Regions from separate parts of the Hyphomicrobium sp. CS1GBMeth3 genome, predicted to be linked through region 2. Evidence: predicted binding sites of a transcription regulator. Region 2 holds the regulator's gene; each other region holds the start of a gene.
What was found. The regulator PhoB, encoded in region 2, activates phosphate uptake and scavenging genes when phosphate is short. The targets are predictions, from matches to a motif close to TGTCATNNANCTGTCAT.

Region 1 (5,247 bases), on a different contig from region 2:
GCTGTCGACGGCCTCTCCTGCAATCGTCGATCCGATGGTGCGCTTCCAGAGATGCTTGCCGCGCTGGGCTACCTTCATCTTGGCGAGCACGAACGAGTTGACAAACTCACCGCAGAAGTAGGCGACCATCGACGCCGCCACGATGCGCCACGCGTTCCCGAACGCAACCTCGTAGGCCGCCTGATGCTCCCAGAACGGCGCCGGCGGCAACGCCACGACGACGCTCGCCATGATGGACGCGAAGAACAGCGCCGCAAAGCCTGTCCAGATCACGCGGCGTGCCCGCGCGTAGCCGTAGACCTCGGTCAGGATGTCGCCGAAGATGTATGAGATGGGAAAGAACAGAACGCCCGCGCCGAAGACGTAGGAACCGATGCCGGGAACGTCGACTTGGGCGATCTTCGCGGGCCCGATGAGGTTCGAGCAGACAAGCACCGTGACGAACGCCGCCATGACGAGATCGTAGTAGCGGTAGGACCGGCTCGTCGTCGCCATCAGGTCGTCGCGCCCCACGAGAAGCCGATTGCTGCGGATCACTCGCAGGCATGCGCAGAAGATCTCTCGCGCCTAGCCTCCGCGAGCCTCATGGATACCGGCCGCATCGTGCAACGTCCAGAGATTGGATTGACGCTGGCCGCGAAGCGCCGACGGCATAGCTCAGAGTGAGCCTGCCGTGATCGCCGGCCGTGCCCCCTGGCTAGCGACCTCCCTCGCCTTTTCAAGAGCGGCGACACGCGCGTCGTAGTCGAGCCTCAGGAACCCGTTCACGGCGGCATCCGCGATCTCATACTCGCCGCACCGCTTGCAGCGTACAACCAGCCCGTCGAAGTCGCCGGAGGTGAGATCCTCCGCCTCAGCTCCGCATACCGAACATTGCATGGTCGTCCTCGCCGTTGCGCGTCGTCAGAGGAGATACCCACTGCGCGACCCCGCGGTTCCGTCCCCCCAAGCCCCTTGCCGGCGACCGCGTGCCGCTTGACAGCCGGCTGCGGCTGCCTAGGGATCGTGCCATGTACGCCGTCAAAGAGGTATTCTACACGCTCCAGGGCGAAGGCGCGAACGCAGGCCGCGCGGCCGTGTTTTGCCGCTTTGCCGGCTGCAATCTGTGGTCCGGGCGGGAAGCCGACCGAGAGCAGGCCGACTGCCGCTTCTGCGACACTGATTTTGTGGGGGTGGACGGCCCCGGCGGCGGCAAGTTCACCGACGCCCCCGCTCTCGCCGCGGCCGTGACAGGCGCTTGGCAGGGCGGCGACGCCGAGCGCTTCGTCGTGCTGACCGGCGGCGAGCCGGCCCTCCAGGTCGACGCCGCGTTGCTTGATGCGTTGCACAGCCACGGATTTACCGTTGCCATCGAGACCAACGGCACGCTCCCCCTGCCCGCCGGCCTCGACTGGATCTGCGTCAGCCCCAAGGCGGGCTCCGAGCTGCGTCAGACGCAGGGCGACGAATTGAAGCTGGTCTTCCCGCAGGCGGGCCTGGCGCCCGAAAGCCTGCTCGCCCTCGACTTCCCGCGCCGCTTCCTGAGCCCCATGGACGGCCCCGATCTGGCCCGCAACACGACCGCGGCGGTGGCTTACGTGAAGGCCCATCCCGAATGGCGCCTGTCGGTGCAGACCCATAAGCACATCGGCATTCCTTAACGCGTCGAAGGGCCCGCCGGCGGCCAGTGCGCCCGCTCTCTGGCGCTGGGCGGCGAAATCCCCTATGTGAGCCCCCATGCGCATCTACAAAGAATTTCTGTTCGAGGCGGCGCACTTCCTGCCGTCCGCTCCTCCCGGCCATCCGAACTCCCGGATCCATGGCCATTCATTTCGCGCGCGCATCGTCATCGACGGCGAGCCCAACCCCGACACCGGTCTCGTCTTCCATTTCGACGACCTAGCGAAGGCCATCTCTGAGGCCCACGACGCGCTCGATCACCGCCTCCTGAACGAGGTCGAAGGCCTCGCGCTGCCGACGCTCGAGCGCATCTCCATGTGGCTTTGGAACCGTCTGCAGAACCGCGTGCCGGGCCTTGCCGAAATTCACGTGACGCGCGACAGCTGCCACGAGGGCTGCATCTATACCGGCAGCCTGCACGGCAAGCGCCAGGCAGCGGAATAGTGTCAGCCGAATAACGTCAGCGGAATTTGCGGAGGACGGCATGGGTCGCGAAATCACGGGCGTCACACTCCTCGGGGGCGCCTCGCAACTCCCCGAAAGCCCCGACAAGGCCGTGCTCGAGCGCGTCGCGAACCCGCACGCCGACACGGACTACGTCGCGCGCTTCACGGCGCCGGAGTTCACCTCGCTATGCCCGGTGACGGGCCAGCCCGACTTTGCCCATCTCGTCATCGACTACGTGCCCGGCGACTGGCTCGTCGAAAGCAAGTCGCTGAAGCTTTACCTCGCCTCGTTCCGCAACCACGGCGCCTTCCACGAGGACTGCACGGTCGCCATCGGCAAGCGCATCGCGACCTTGCTCGAACCGAAGTTCCTGCGCATCGGCGGCTACTGGTATCCGCGCGGAGGTATCCCGATCGACGTCTTCTGGCAGACCGGCAAGCTGCCTGCGGGCATCTGGTTGCCCGATCAGGGCGTCGCGCCCTACCGCGGACGCGGCTAGCGCTACGCCTGCCCCTGCTCGGCCGCCGCAGCCGGCTCGGCGACCGTCATGTCGTTGCCGCGCCAGTTGAAGCCGTCACCGATCCAGCCCTTGAGCCAGACGACCGGCAACGCCACGTCGCGAACGAGCCACGCCAGCGGCGACGCGAGGCTCAGGTGCCAGCCCGCGGCCTTGGCGAGCAGCGCCTCGGCGCCAAGCCACATCGCTGCGACGAGACCGGCCGCGACCGCGCCGTCGAGATCGACAAGCGGCGCTGCAACGGCGGCAGCGCACATCGGCACCACGCTGCCCGTCAGCACCTCCGGCGCGTAGCAGAGCGGGAACGTCGCCCGCCGCAGCCGCGCCCAGCGGACCTGCCGGTCGATCACCTGCCGCCGGCTGCGGTGACCCAGCGGCTGCTCGAACGGCGCATCGACGAGCCGCACGCGCAAGCCCGCGCTGCGCACCACCTTCGTCGCTGCGGCGTCCTCGGCGATCTCGATCCCGAGCGCGCGGATGCCGCCTGCCGCGTCGAGCACCTCACGCCGCCACAGCATCGACTTGCCCTGCGCGAACCCGAGCCCAACCGTGTCCGCCGCAAGCTGCCAGCGCGCTTGATAGGTGTTGAGGAAGGCACATTCGACCTCGGCCCAGAAACCCAGCGGCCGGCTGCCGATCGGCGGCGAGCACACCAAGCCCGTGTCGTCGTGCATGGATTGGAACAGGCGCCCGACATAATCCGGCGGCATCAGAACGTTGCTGTCGGCAATCACGATCCAGCCGTGACGCGCCTCATTCCATCCCTTGATGACGTTGTTGAGCTTCGGGTTCGGCGTGCTCTTGTCGTCGCCGATCAAGAGACGCGCATCGACATGCGGATGCTCCGCGATCAGGCGGCGAACGAGCGCCACGGCCGCGTCGCGCTCGCGCGCCGAGCAGAAGAGAAGCTCGAGCCGCGGATGGGCGAGTTTGAACGTGCTGCGCAGCGTCAGCTCATCGAAGGGGTCGAGACCACACACCGGCCGGATTACGGTCACCGGGGGCAGCGCGTCTCCGCACGGTGCGGGCGCCGCGACGGCACGGCTGCGGACGCGCCGCAGCGTGAGCGCTGCGGAAGCCAAATGAACGAGTGTCGTCAGCGCCAGAACGACCAGGGCAGCCCATTCCATGACTTGCTACTGGCCTCCTCGCCAAGCGCCATAAACGGGAGTCCATCACGGATTCATGTAACAGGCTGATGACGCGCCGACGACACAATGACGACGGAAATTCTTTGATCGGATCGTCAGCGCGCAACCCCCGCGAGACGATAAAAAAAAGGGGACGCCGAAGCGCCCCCTTCCAAGTCAGCGGGAGAAGTTTGCCCCAAGCATCGAGCCGAGACATCCATACTCTAACAGTCTTCAACGGAGCCGCGTCAACGTGCGATGTGCTTTGAAATAGGCGCCATTTCGCCGCGCGCGCATGTCACATATCCGCAATGTTGGCGCCGCCGCGCCGTATCGCCGGCACATTTGGCAGAAGACCCCCCGCGTTATCGCGCACGCCGAAGAGCAATGCGCAAATTGAGAAGAAACCGAATGCGCACGTCCCTCATTCTTGCCCGGAAGATGCCAAGAAACTGAGATGTTGGGCAGCTAGCGTGCGCGCGAATCTGGATCAACAAAAGAGGAGCGGCAGGGGAATGACAGCAAGCCCAAACACGCTCGAGCCAGGCGACATCATCGAGATCAAGTACCGCGTATGGCGCGCAGCCGAGAGCGGCGAAACACTCGTCGAGCGGTGGATCGCTGCGACCGTGACCGACTGCGAGGATGGCTCATGGCCCCTCGCCCGCTTGGCTGATGGCCAAGTGACCGAGATCCGCCCCTTCATGCCCTGGCGCACCGTGATGAAGGCACGGCGGGCTATCGCCGCGTGATGGGATGGGAGTAGCTGCCCCGCTCCTTCGTGGTCATCAAGTGGCGACAACGACGCGTTGGAGAGCGCGGAAAAGAAGTCCGCGACGCCAACGAGAACGGTAGCGAAATCGAAAAAATAGCGCTGTTCAGTCTGCCAGGAGAGAGAAGCCGGACAGCCCGCAGCTGGTCCGGCTTTTTCGGCACGTACCAATGCAATATGTCATTGAAAACAAAGGAATGTGGTCGAGTAAGCGCTCAAATTGGAATCATGGGAAGTCACGATTTTGAGTCATACCTAGCGGGGTTTCGCGCGCAGTGTCACCCGTAAGAGAAGGATAGCAGAAGGTACCTTGGCACTCGGACGAAAGTGGCTGCAGGCTTTAGCGGGGCATAACTGGCTCATGCCGAAAATTTCCGCTCACGGACGTTGTTGGGTCCATGCTCGTATGACACGCGGGCATCTATGATTCGGTATTTCGCAAGAGGACAATTGCCCGCCGCGGAGCATAATCCTGTCGAAAGGCGATATCCAGACAGCTTCGGACGCCCTGAAGAATATGACTGGTACGTCCAAGGCCGCGGCAATACTCCTTGCATTGAACAAGGAGACGGCAGGCCGCGTTCTGAAATTCTTCGATGAAGATGAAGTGAAAGTCATTGTCCAGGCCATCAATGATCTGGGGTCTATATCGCGCGAAGCCGTCGACAAACTAATCGAGGTGTTCGCCGATGACATCAAAGGCGGGGTCGATCTCACGGCGA
Region 2 (5,247 bases):
GTAGGACACGAGCAGGAAGGCTGCGACGACCGCCAGCACGAGCCAGATCTTCAGCCAGATCTGCTCGAAGACGGCGGCCAAGCGCGCACGCCAGATCTTGAGATCGAAGGCGCGGTTTGCCGACGTCGGTCCCTGATGGTTCTCCATGCGAGAAACCTAACACGGGCCCATTGGGCGGTTCATTACAAACCGCTAACGTTCACAGGGCGCGCGAGGCCCCTCGGACGGCCCAGATGGGGTCGGGAGGCCCGGTTTTCGCGGTCCGAGGGCCCGGTGACGCACGGAGCGGAGATTGGTCGGATCAGTGGCGGATCGGGAGCGTGCGCTGCGCCACCATCGCCTCGGCGCCGGCGATCAGCATCGGGTCGAACAGGCTCGCCTGACGCAGGCTCGTCCAGCGGCGCTCGGAGGCGAGGCTACCCATGGGGCCAGCCGCATCCCAGATCTGGGTGAACGAGCGGCTGGCGTAACCCGCGGTGACGGGGCTGTCGGAATAGAGTTCGTAGGCGTCGCGCTTCAGAGGATCGCGGCGCATGCAGTCGCCAAGCCAAGCCGTGGCCCGGTCGAGCACGAGCTGCTCGTGGGCGTCGAGCACGCGAACGTCGGTCACGAAGCGGCAGTCGATTCCCTCGGGCATCGCCTGGCTATCCCGGCGCGTGAGCACGGCCTGCATGCTTATACCCGCGGCAGTGATTTCCGGGGCGAGCTCAGCGAAGGCGCGGGCGACGGGGCTCTCGGACGACAGCGCCAGCAGGCGATAGGTAGTCACGCCGGGCGCGACGCCCGAAGCGCGGTGGCTGTCCAGATGGTTGGTGATGAAGGCCCGCAGCCGCGCTTCCTTTTCCTCCCTGGGCATGACGTTCGGTCGAGCGTTTTGGGGGAAGCGCATGCGTCTCTTGTCCTTCTTTCGGAGCGGGCTTTGGAGCCCGCTCCCCGTCGTGTTGTTGCGGGCCATTTAGGCGCTAAGACGGTTAAGCAAGTGTTTGCGTTGACCCCCGGCATGGGCGGGCTTGCGGGTGGCAGGCGCATATTGGGCGCTAAAAGTTTGGGGCTGCGCTTTTGAAGATCGATGTGAAGGTTCGGGCGTATCTGTCTCGCATTGCCTTCAGTTTTTTCGATTTCGTTCTGGGTTCTGGCGCGTGCGCGATGGTGCGGCATCGCAACGCGGCGAGGTACGCATCGCGCGACCGGGAATAATTTTTTTGTGGCTTATGGTTGGGGCGCCGGCGCGCGGGGCAGGCACGGCAAGCGTGAGGCCTGGGGCGCGCATCAGGTTCAGGCGCGCCCGCCGAGGACTTAGCCGTTGCTGCGTTCGCCGAAGACGTAGCCGGAGCCGCGCACGGTGCGGATCGGGTCGCGCTCCTTACCGCGGATCAGTGCCTTGCGCAGGCGGCCGACGTGGACGTCGACTGTCCGCTCGTCGACATAGGCGTCGCGGCCCCAAACGCCGTCGAGAAGCTGGGCGCGCGACAGTACGCGGCCAGGGCTCTCCATCAGGAACTCGAGCAGGCGGAACTCGGTGGGGCCGAGGTGCACCTCGCGCAGGCCGCGCGTGACCTTGTGCGCGGGGCGGTCGAGCTCGATGTCGGCGAAGCGCAGAATGTCCGCCATGCGGTCGGGGGCCGAGCGACGGAGGATTGCTTTCACGCGGGCCATCAGCTCGGGGAGCGAGAAGGGCTTCACGACATAATCGTCTGCGCCGGTGGAGAGACCGCGGATGCGGTCTCCCTCTTCGCCGCGGGCGGTCAGCATGACGATCGGGATGGACTTGGTCTCCATCCGCGCCCGCATGCGCCGGCAGATCTCGATGCCTGAAACGCCAGGCAGCATCCAGTCCAACACGAGCAGGTCCGGCTTCTCCTCCGCGACCAAGAGCTCCGCCTCCTCGCCGTTCTCCGCGTGCGAGACGCGAAAGCCCTCGGCTTCCAGATTGTAGCGCAGCATCTCCGCCAGAGGCGCTTCGTCCTCGATCAGAAGTATTTTTGCCGTCATCGTTCGTTCGCTTGCCTCGAATTACCGGCTCAATCCTTCGAGAAGAGAGTTGAGCTTGTGTCGTCGCCCTTCGGGCGGTCGTCGGCGATGTTCACGCCCTTGACGAGGAAGTGGATGGTCTCGGCGATGTTGGTCGTGTGGTCGCCGACGCGCTCGATGTTCTTGGCGCCGAACAGGAGGTGCGTCGACAGGCCGATGTTGCGCGGATCCTCCATCATGTAGGTCAGGAGCTCGCGGAACAGCGAATTGTACATCGAGTCGATCTTCTCGTCTCCGCGCCAGACCGCCAAAGCCCGGTCGGCATTGCGCGCCGAATAGGCGTCGAGCACGTCCTTGAGCTGCGCGAGAGCCAGCTCGCCCATGTGGCGCAGTCCGGTCATCAGCGGTTTGGGGTGCGATTCATCGGCGATCGCTAGGGCGCGCTTGGCGATGTTCTTTGCGAGGTCGCCGACGCGCTCGAGGTCGCCCGTGATGCGCAGAGCCGCCATGACGTGGCGCAGGTCGTCGGCCAGTGGCTGACGGCGGGCGATCATGGAGATCACCTGCTCCTCGATGTCGCGCTCGAGCTGGTCGATCTGTTTGTCAGTCGTGACGACCTGCTCGGCGAGGCGTGGATCGCGGCGCTCCAGTGCGTCGAGCGACTCGCCGAGGATGTGCTCGGCGAGGCCGCCCATCTGGGCGATCTTCCTGTCGAGGAGGGCCAGCTCTTCCTCGTAGGACTTCACGATATGCTCGTTCATGGACTCTTGTTCTCCTTTGGGCCCGGCGGCCACGGCAATGTCACTTAAGGATCCCTTGGAGGCGGATCGGGATCCACGCCACGGCGTGAAGCCGGACAATAGGGTTCTGCGTTCGGTCGTCATTGGACGGTCTCCCGGGCGCTCTCTGGCTAGCCGAAGCGGCCGGTGATGTAGTCCTGCGTGCGCTGGTCCTTCGGGTTGGTGAAAATGTCGGTGGTCTCACCTTCCTCGACAAGGACTCCGAGATGGAAGAATGCCGTCCGCTGCGATACGCGGGCCGCTTGCTGCATCGAGTGGGTGACGATGACGATGCAGAAATTACTCTTCAGCTCGTCGATCAGCTCTTCGACCTTGGCGGTGGCGATGGGATCGAGCGCCGAGCACGGCTCGTCCATCAGGATGACCTCGGGGCTTACGGCGACGGCGCGCGCGATGCAGAGGCGCTGCTGCTGACCACCCGAAAGGCCGGTGCCGGGATCGTTCAGGCGATCCTTGACCTCGGTCCAAAGCGCCGCCCGCTCAAGGCTCTTTTGCACGATCTGGTCGAGTTCGGCTTTGGACGACGCGAGGCCGTGAATGCGCGGGCCGTAGGCGACGTTCTCGTAAATGGACTTGGGGAACGGGTTCGGCTTCTGGAACACCATGCCGACGCGCGCGCGCAGCTGCACGACGTCGAGCGACGGATCGTAGATGTCTTGGTCGTCGATGGTGATCTTACCCGTAACGCGGCAGATCGGGATGGTGTCGTTCATGCGGTTGATGCAGCGCAGGAACGTCGACTTGCCACAGCCGGACGGGCCGATGAAGGCCATCACTCCGCGATCGGGGATATCGACAGTGACGCTCTTCAGGGCGTGTTTCTCGCCATAGAAGACGTTGACATCGCGCGCGGCGATCTTGGGCCCGTATTCGGCCTCCTGTGCAGGCGCACGCGAATAGGCCTCAGTGGAAATTGTCATGTCCATAGGAACCTCTCTCGAATACGGATGTTGCTACCACTTGCGCTCAACCTTGTTGCGCAGATAAATCGCGATGGCGTTCATGGTTATCAGGAACGCGAGCAGGATCAGGATCGCCGCCGAGGTGCGGCTCACGAAGCCTCTTTCAGGGCTATCCGCCCATGAGAAGATTTGCGTCGGCAGGGCCGTGGCCGGCTGAAGAAGACCCATATTCTCGATGCTGGGAATGAATGCGTTCATTCCGATCAGCAGCAGTGGCGCCGTTTCCCCGAGGGCTTGAGCGAGTCCAATGATCGTGCCGGTCAGAATTCCCGGCATGGCTAGCGGTAACACGTGATGCAGCATGACCTGATGCTTGGAGGCGCCAATGCCGTACCCCGCCTCGCGGATGGAGGGCGGGACGGCCTTCAACGCCGCGCGTGTCGCGACGATGATGGTCGGAAGCGTCATCAGAGACAGCACCATGCCGCCTACGATCGGCGCCGAGCGCGGCATCCCGAATGCGCCGAGGAACACTGCGAGGCCGAGCAAGCCGAACACTACCGATGGGACAGCAGCAAGATTGTTGATGTTGACCTCAATCAGATCGCTCCAGCGGTTCTTCGGGGCAAACTCCTCCAGATAGAAAGCGGTTGCGATGCCTACCGGGAAGCTCAGCAGGAAGCACACCAGCAACGCCAGGAATGAGCCCGTGAGGGCGCCGGCAAGACCTGCAAGCTCGGGGAAGCGGCTGTCCGGATTGAAGAAGATCTCCCAGCTAAACGGCGAGGCAAGAAGTCCGCGCTCCTTGAGGCTCTCGAACCATTCGATCTCCTTTGGAGACGAGAAACGCGGGTTGAGCATCATTGCCTTGCCGGTGCGCGCCAGCGAGTCGTAATGCTCCGAGAGCGGCAGATCGACAGCGATCGTCTTGCCGATCAATTGAGGATCTGCCGCAACGCGCTCCTTCACAACCGTCGCCGCGTCAGAGGACATGATATTGCGGATAGCTTCGAACGGCGTGCCCGGGAAATAGCTCTGCAGCGCCTCGTTGATCATGCGCTGATAGTCGCCGGCGCCGACGTCTCCATCGGGTATGTCCGCCGGATTGATGAACATCTCAAGCCGCACGCGGCCGACACCGTTGTCCACGTTCACGACGCCGCGTGCCTTCAGACGGTCGAAGCGCTCGATCGCGCCGGAACTCAGTGCCTCAATATGCGAGGGGATCACGCCTTTGTAGAGTTGGTCGTAGGGATCAGAAAGCGGGACGGTAATCGTTGCGACGTTGCCGATGTCACCTTTGTTCGCGACTATATAGTCGCGAACAATATAGGGCGCGCCGGAGCTGAGAATTTTTTGGAGATCTCTCTGCTCCTTCTGACCGCTCACCCCGGGGAAATAGGCGAGGAACGCATCGCGTGTGAGCTTGCGGTAGTTTGCACTCTCGGGCTTTGCCGGATCAATATCGCCCGCATCGAGGTGCACGGCGAGTTTCACCTTGGTTGTGGTGAATGCTACGTAGCCGGTGAAGATCAGAGAGGAAAACAGTGTACCGAGCAGCAGGATTGCAAACC
Region 3 (5,247 bases), 470 kb from region 2:
AAGGCCGTGTTTGCTGCCGATGACGCGGCGCTCGCCGAGGGGCGGCCTTCAGTTCTCGATCATGGCTTTTTGAAACAGCACACGTTCGGTTTCAGTGCCTACCGCGTTGCCGTGGATGCGGCGAGCTGGGATGAGATCGAGCATCAGTCCGGTCTCACGCGTGCGCAACTTACGCATCTTGCCGAGATCTACATCGGTGCCGATCGCACGATCTGCACCTGGGCGATGGGCGTTACCCAGCACCGCCATTCCGTGCCGACGATTCGCGAGATCGCCAGCTTCATGTTCCTGCGCGGCAATGTTGGCCGGCCGGGTGCCGGCCTGTGTCCGGTGCGCGGGCATTCGAACGTGCAGGGCGACCGCACGGTGGGCATCAATGAACAGCCGAGTGCGGCATTCCTCGACGCCCTCGAGACGGAGTTCGGCGTTTCGATGCCGCGTCGGCACGGTCATAACGTGCTGGCGGCGATCGGCGCTATGCTCGATGGCTCGGCACAGGCGTTCATTGGGCTCGGCGGAAATTTCGCGCGCGCTACTCCCGACAGCTCTCTCATCGCCAAGACGCTGCGCAATCAGAAGCTGACCGTCAATATTGCGACCAAGCTCAACCATTCGCATCTTCTGCCGGGAGAGGTGAGCTACGTGCTGCCCTGCCTCGGACGCACGGAGATCGACCGCAACAGCAAGGGCGTTGCCCAGATCGTGACGGTTGAAGATTCGATGAGCATGGTGCACGGCTCGGGCGGGATCAACAAACCGGCTTCGCCAGAGCTTCGTTCCGAGGTCGGCATTATCGCAGGTATCGCGGCGGCGACCGTCGGCTCGGACGTCGTGGACTGGGCACAACTCGCCCAGAACTATGATCGCATCCGTGATCTGATCGCGCGTACCATTCCTGGTTTCTACGGCTACAATGAAAGGGTCCGCAAGCCGCGCGGTTTTCGCCTTTACAACGCCGTCGATCATCGCGTCTGGAATACACCGTCGCAACGGGCCACCTTTTCGTCCGACAGCCTGCCACGCGAGACCGAGCACCAGAAGGCGCTCGGCGAGCAGGGCCTCTTCGTGCTGCAGACCTTCCGCTCTCACGATCAGTACAATACGACTGTTTACGGTCTCGACGACCGCTATCGCGGAATCTATGGCGAGCGCCGCGTCGTGTTCGTCAATCCGGATGACCTCGCCGAGATCGGTGTGGAATCCGGGGATCGCGTCGACATCATCGGACGGCACGACGATGGAATCGAGCGTGTGGCGGAGAGCTTCCGCGTCGTGTCCTACGATCTGCCGCGCGGATCGGTGGCCGGCTACTATCCGGAGCTGAACGTCCTCGTGCCGTTTTCGACAGCCGGCGAGCAGAGCGATACGCCGACGTCTAAGTCGGTCCTCGTCTCGTTTCGCCAGACCGAGCAGTTGAGCGCGGCATGAGCAACACAGCCGAGCGCGAGATCTCTGAGGAGCAGTTTCTCGACCTCGCTGCGAAGGTTGCCTCGGTGGTCGACTCTCTCACCCCTGTCGGTGCGGGTGTGCTCGCTGCGCTGCAGCTCGGCATTTGCAATGACAGCCGGACGTTCTCACGCATTTTCGGCATCGCCCATGCTCTAGTTCTTCGCGAGGTGACGGAGCTGGCCGGAGAGCGCGGCCTGCTTGCTATCGTCGGCCGCAACGCTCGCTCACAGCGTACCGCATTCAGCCTCACGGACACGTCCAGGGATCTCGTGTCGCGCGTTATTTCCATGAATCCGGCGAAGTCCGAGCAATGAAGCCCGGACTGTCCTGATCTCATCTAGGGGAACCTCGGCCTAAAAGCCGAAATGGCTGAGGCCAGGTCGCTTGTCGGGGCGGCGGCCAAGCGGCCAACGGAATTTGCGGTCGGCTTCGGCGATCGGGTGCTCGTTGATGAACGCGCGCAACCTCGAACAAGCGCTGCGATTGCTCGGCGGTCGGAGTGTCGGGCCGGACTTGTTCGGGCTCGTGCCAGCGGTGTGCCGTGCTCTCGAACTGGCTGGCTGGTTGCTCGGGGACGTCGAGCGCATAGAAATCAACGAGGCGTTCGCGGCTGTACCTCTTGCCATCGCCAAAGAGTTCTCCATCCCGGAGGAGCTCACAAACGTCGAGGGCGGAGCCATCGCGCATGGCCACCTCATCGACGCGACGGGCGCAGTGCTCAATCGTCGTTTGTGCTTCAGGGAGGCGGCCGCCTCCTTCCGCGTCTAGTATCTGGGGTGGCATCCGAGCAGATGCGGTTGTCATTGCACCGTCATACTGGGCGTCGACAACGTGACCGGACTTGTACGGGGAGGGTGCTCACTACAAATGCCTCTCAGTATCGGTAAGACCCAAGTGCACGGTTGAGAGGATGCCATGTCGAGTAGTGACAGCGACTTGATCTCCCACAAGATTAAAGCCGAAATTCAGGACAGCTTCGACGAAGAGCTGGAGATGGAGCTCGACGATCGGTCGTCCGGCGAGGGGTTCGATGGCCGGGAGCGCAGTCTCGAGCGTAAACTTTATTTCAGCGAGCTGTTCAGGCTGCAGCGCGAGCTGATCAAGCTGCAGGACTGCGTCGTCGAAGACGGTCTCAAGGTCGTCGTGCTTTTCGAAGGGCGCGATGCTGCTGGCAAGGGCGGCGTCATCAAGCGGATCACGCAGCGCCTCAATCCACGTGTCTGCCGCGTGGTTGCCCTTCCGGCGCCAAACGAGCGGGAGCGGACCCAATGGTACTTCCAGCGCTACACGCCGCATTTGCCTGCTGCGGGCGAGATCGTCCTTTTTGACCGGAGCTGGTACAACCGGGCTGGCGTCGAGCGCGTCATGGGCTTTTGCTCGGAAACCGAGGTCGAAGAGTTCTTTCGCTCGGTGCCCGAGTTCGAGCGCATGCTTGTGCGCTCGGGAATCAAGCTGATCAAGTACTGGTTCTCGATTTCGGACGAGGAGCAGTTCTTCCGCTTCCAGATGCGCATCCACGATCCGCTGAAGCAGTGGAAGCTGTCGCCAATGGATCTCGAGTCGCGTCGGCGCTGGGAGGCCTACACGAAGGCCAAGGAGGCGATGCTCGAGCGGACGCACATCCCGGAAGCGCCGTGGTGGATCGTCGAGGCGGACGATAAGAAGCGGGCGCGACTCAACTGCATTCGTCACCTCTTGAACCAGGTTCGTTATCGGGAAGTCGCGCGCGAGCCTTTCGCTCTTCCCGCGCGCGTACACAATCCGGACTATATTCGCGGACCCGTTCCGGACGAGATGTACGTTCCTGAGGTTTACTGACCTCAGGCGGCTTCCTGCCAATAGCGCTCGGGGCCGAGGTCGTCGGATTCGATCTCGGGCTTCGTTCCGCCGATCAGATCGGCGAGGAGCTGCGCTGAACCGCAGGCCATGGTCCAGCCAAGTGTTCCGTGGCCGGTATTGAGGAACAGGTTCTTGTAGCGTGTGCCTCCGATCACAGGAGTACCGTCCGGTGTCATCGGGCGCAGGCCAGTCCAGAACGTGCTGCGGGTCTTGTCTCCTGCGCCGGTGAACAGGTCCTCGACGGAGTGCTCGAGGGTTGCGCGGCGGGCTTGCGGCAGGTCGAGGCGGAAGCCAGCGATTTCGGCCATGCCGCCGACCCGGACGCGATCGCCCAGGCGCGTGATCGCGACCTTGAAGGCCTCGTCCATCACGGTGGATACGGGCGCGCGGGTATCATCGGCGATCGGGAGCGTGATCGAGTAGCCCTTCACCGGATAGACCGGGACGCGCAGGCCGAGCGGCCGCAAGAGCGCGGGCGTGTAGCTTCCGAGCGCTGCGATGAACGCGTCGGCTTCAATTAAGTCAGACGCTGTCTCGACGGCAACGATGCGCTGGCCCTCGCGACGCAGGCCCTTGATATCGACGCCGAAACGGAATGTGACGCCGAGGCCCTCGCAGATCCGGCGCAACTCGTTCACGAACTTGAAGCAATCGCCTGTCTCGTCGTGCGGCATACGCAAGCCGCCGACGATCTTGCGGCGGGCTGCTGCAAGCCCGGGCTCGACCGCGATGCAGCCAGCCGGATCCAGCACCTCGAACGGCACGCCGCCCTGGCGCAGCACCTCGATGTCCTTGCCGACCGCGTCAAGCTGCTTCTGGGTGCGGAAAAGCTGCAAGGTTCCGAGCGTGCGATGATCGTAGGCGATGCCGGTCTCGTTGCGCAGCGCAATCAGGCAGTCGCGGCTGTATTCCGCGAGGCGGACCATCCGCGCCTTGTTCACGGCGTAGCGTGTGGCGGTGCAATTGCGTAGCATGCCGGCCATCCAGCGCCAAGCGCCAGGCACGGCGGCTGGCCGGATGACGAGGGGCGCGTGCTTCATGAACAACCATTTCGCAGCCTTCATCGGGATGCCGGGGGCGGCCCATGGTGCGGCGTATCCCGGCGAGATCTCGCCCGCGTTAGCGAAGCTCGTTTCGAGCGCGGGACCGGACTGGCGGTCGATGACGGTGACGCGGTGCCCCGCCTTGGCCAAGTAATAGGCGGATGTCACGCCGATCACGCCAGCACCGAGAATGACGATCTTCATGGTGGCCTCTGTTGCGCGTCTCGTAGGTTGGCTCAGCAGTACTGGCGGTGGTAGCGGCGACCCAGCCGGGTCAAGATTTCGTAGGAAATCGTTCCGGCATCGGTGGCGATCCGCTCCAGCGACTGGTTGGGGCCGATGATCTCGACGAGGCTTCCCGGCTTCATGGCTCCGGTCGGAAGCGCAGAGGCGTCGAGGGTGATCGTGTCCATGGACACTCGGCCGACGATCGGCAGTCTCGTGCCGTCGAAGTAGGCCGCGCCACGATTGCTGAGCGCGTGGGGAAGGCCGTCGGCATAGCCGGCAGCGATGGTGGCAAGCCGCGTCCCGGCCTTCGCAACGTACGTTCCGCTGTAGCCGACCCGTGCTTCCGCTGGAACGTTGCGCGTCTGGATAACCCGAACGTCGAGGCGCACCACCGGCCGCATCGGGCTCGGAGAGTTGGCCGTCGGTGCGCCGCCGTAGAGAGCGATTCCGGGGCGCGCCAAGGCGCCATGAAAGTCAGTGTCGAGAAAGATGCCCCCCGAGTTCGAAAGACAGAGGCCGATACCCGGAAAGCGCGCCGCAAATCTGTGAAGCTCGGCGAGCTGCTCTCTGTTCTGCGGATTGTCCGGGTCGTCGGCAGATGCAAGGTGGCTCATCACGAACAGCAGGTGGATGCCGCGCAGCAGGGTGGGTTCCGTTGCGAGAGCCTGCGCATCGGTTTCGGAAAGTC

Region 1: a site for PhoB is predicted at 3,811-3,827, ahead of CS1GBM3_RS02790 (ceramide glucosyltransferase). Genes of this name have one in related genera too.
Region 3: a site for PhoB is predicted at 2,248-2,264, ahead of ppk2 (polyphosphate kinase 2). Genes of this name have one in related genera too.

What each region holds. Positions count from the first base shown of each region.
Region 1 is NZ_FPHO01000002.1:579,862-585,108, reverse strand. Features, by position in the region: gene CS1GBM3_RS02815 (queuosine precursor transporter) at 1-537, opposite strand, end outside; gene CS1GBM3_RS02810 (hypothetical protein) at 658-879, opposite strand; gene queE (7-carboxy-7-deazaguanine synthase) at 1,011-1,640, shown strand; gene CS1GBM3_RS02800 (6-pyruvoyl trahydropterin synthase family protein) at 1,717-2,103, shown strand; gene queF (preQ(1) synthase) at 2,144-2,605, shown strand; gene CS1GBM3_RS02790 (ceramide glucosyltransferase) at 2,608-3,753, opposite strand; gene CS1GBM3_RS02785 (hypothetical protein) at 4,269-4,505, shown strand; gene CS1GBM3_RS02780 (FliG C-terminal domain-containing protein) at 5,043-5,247, shown strand, end outside.
Region 2 is NZ_FPHO01000003.1:1,310,583-1,315,829, reverse strand. Features, by position in the region: gene CS1GBM3_RS13495 (TIGR02302 family protein) at 1-147, opposite strand, end outside; gene CS1GBM3_RS13490 (hypothetical protein) at 302-856, opposite strand; gene phoB (phosphate regulon transcriptional regulator PhoB) at 1,297-1,992, opposite strand; gene phoU (phosphate signaling complex protein PhoU) at 2,022-2,732, opposite strand; gene pstB (phosphate ABC transporter ATP-binding protein PstB) at 2,882-3,691, opposite strand; gene pstA (phosphate ABC transporter permease PstA) at 3,725-5,247, opposite strand, start outside.
Region 3 is NZ_FPHO01000003.1:845,448-850,694, reverse strand. Features, by position in the region: gene CS1GBM3_RS11245 (FdhF/YdeP family oxidoreductase) at 1-1,428, shown strand, start outside; gene CS1GBM3_RS11240 (hypothetical protein) at 1,425-1,763, shown strand; partial or broken gene CS1GBM3_RS20120 (DUF1348 domain-containing protein) at 1,803-1,916, opposite strand; partial or broken gene CS1GBM3_RS11235 (acetyl-CoA C-acyltransferase) at 1,948-2,181, shown strand; gene ppk2 (polyphosphate kinase 2) at 2,365-3,267, shown strand; gene CS1GBM3_RS11225 (D-amino acid dehydrogenase) at 3,270-4,535, opposite strand; gene alr (alanine racemase) at 4,568-5,247, opposite strand, start outside.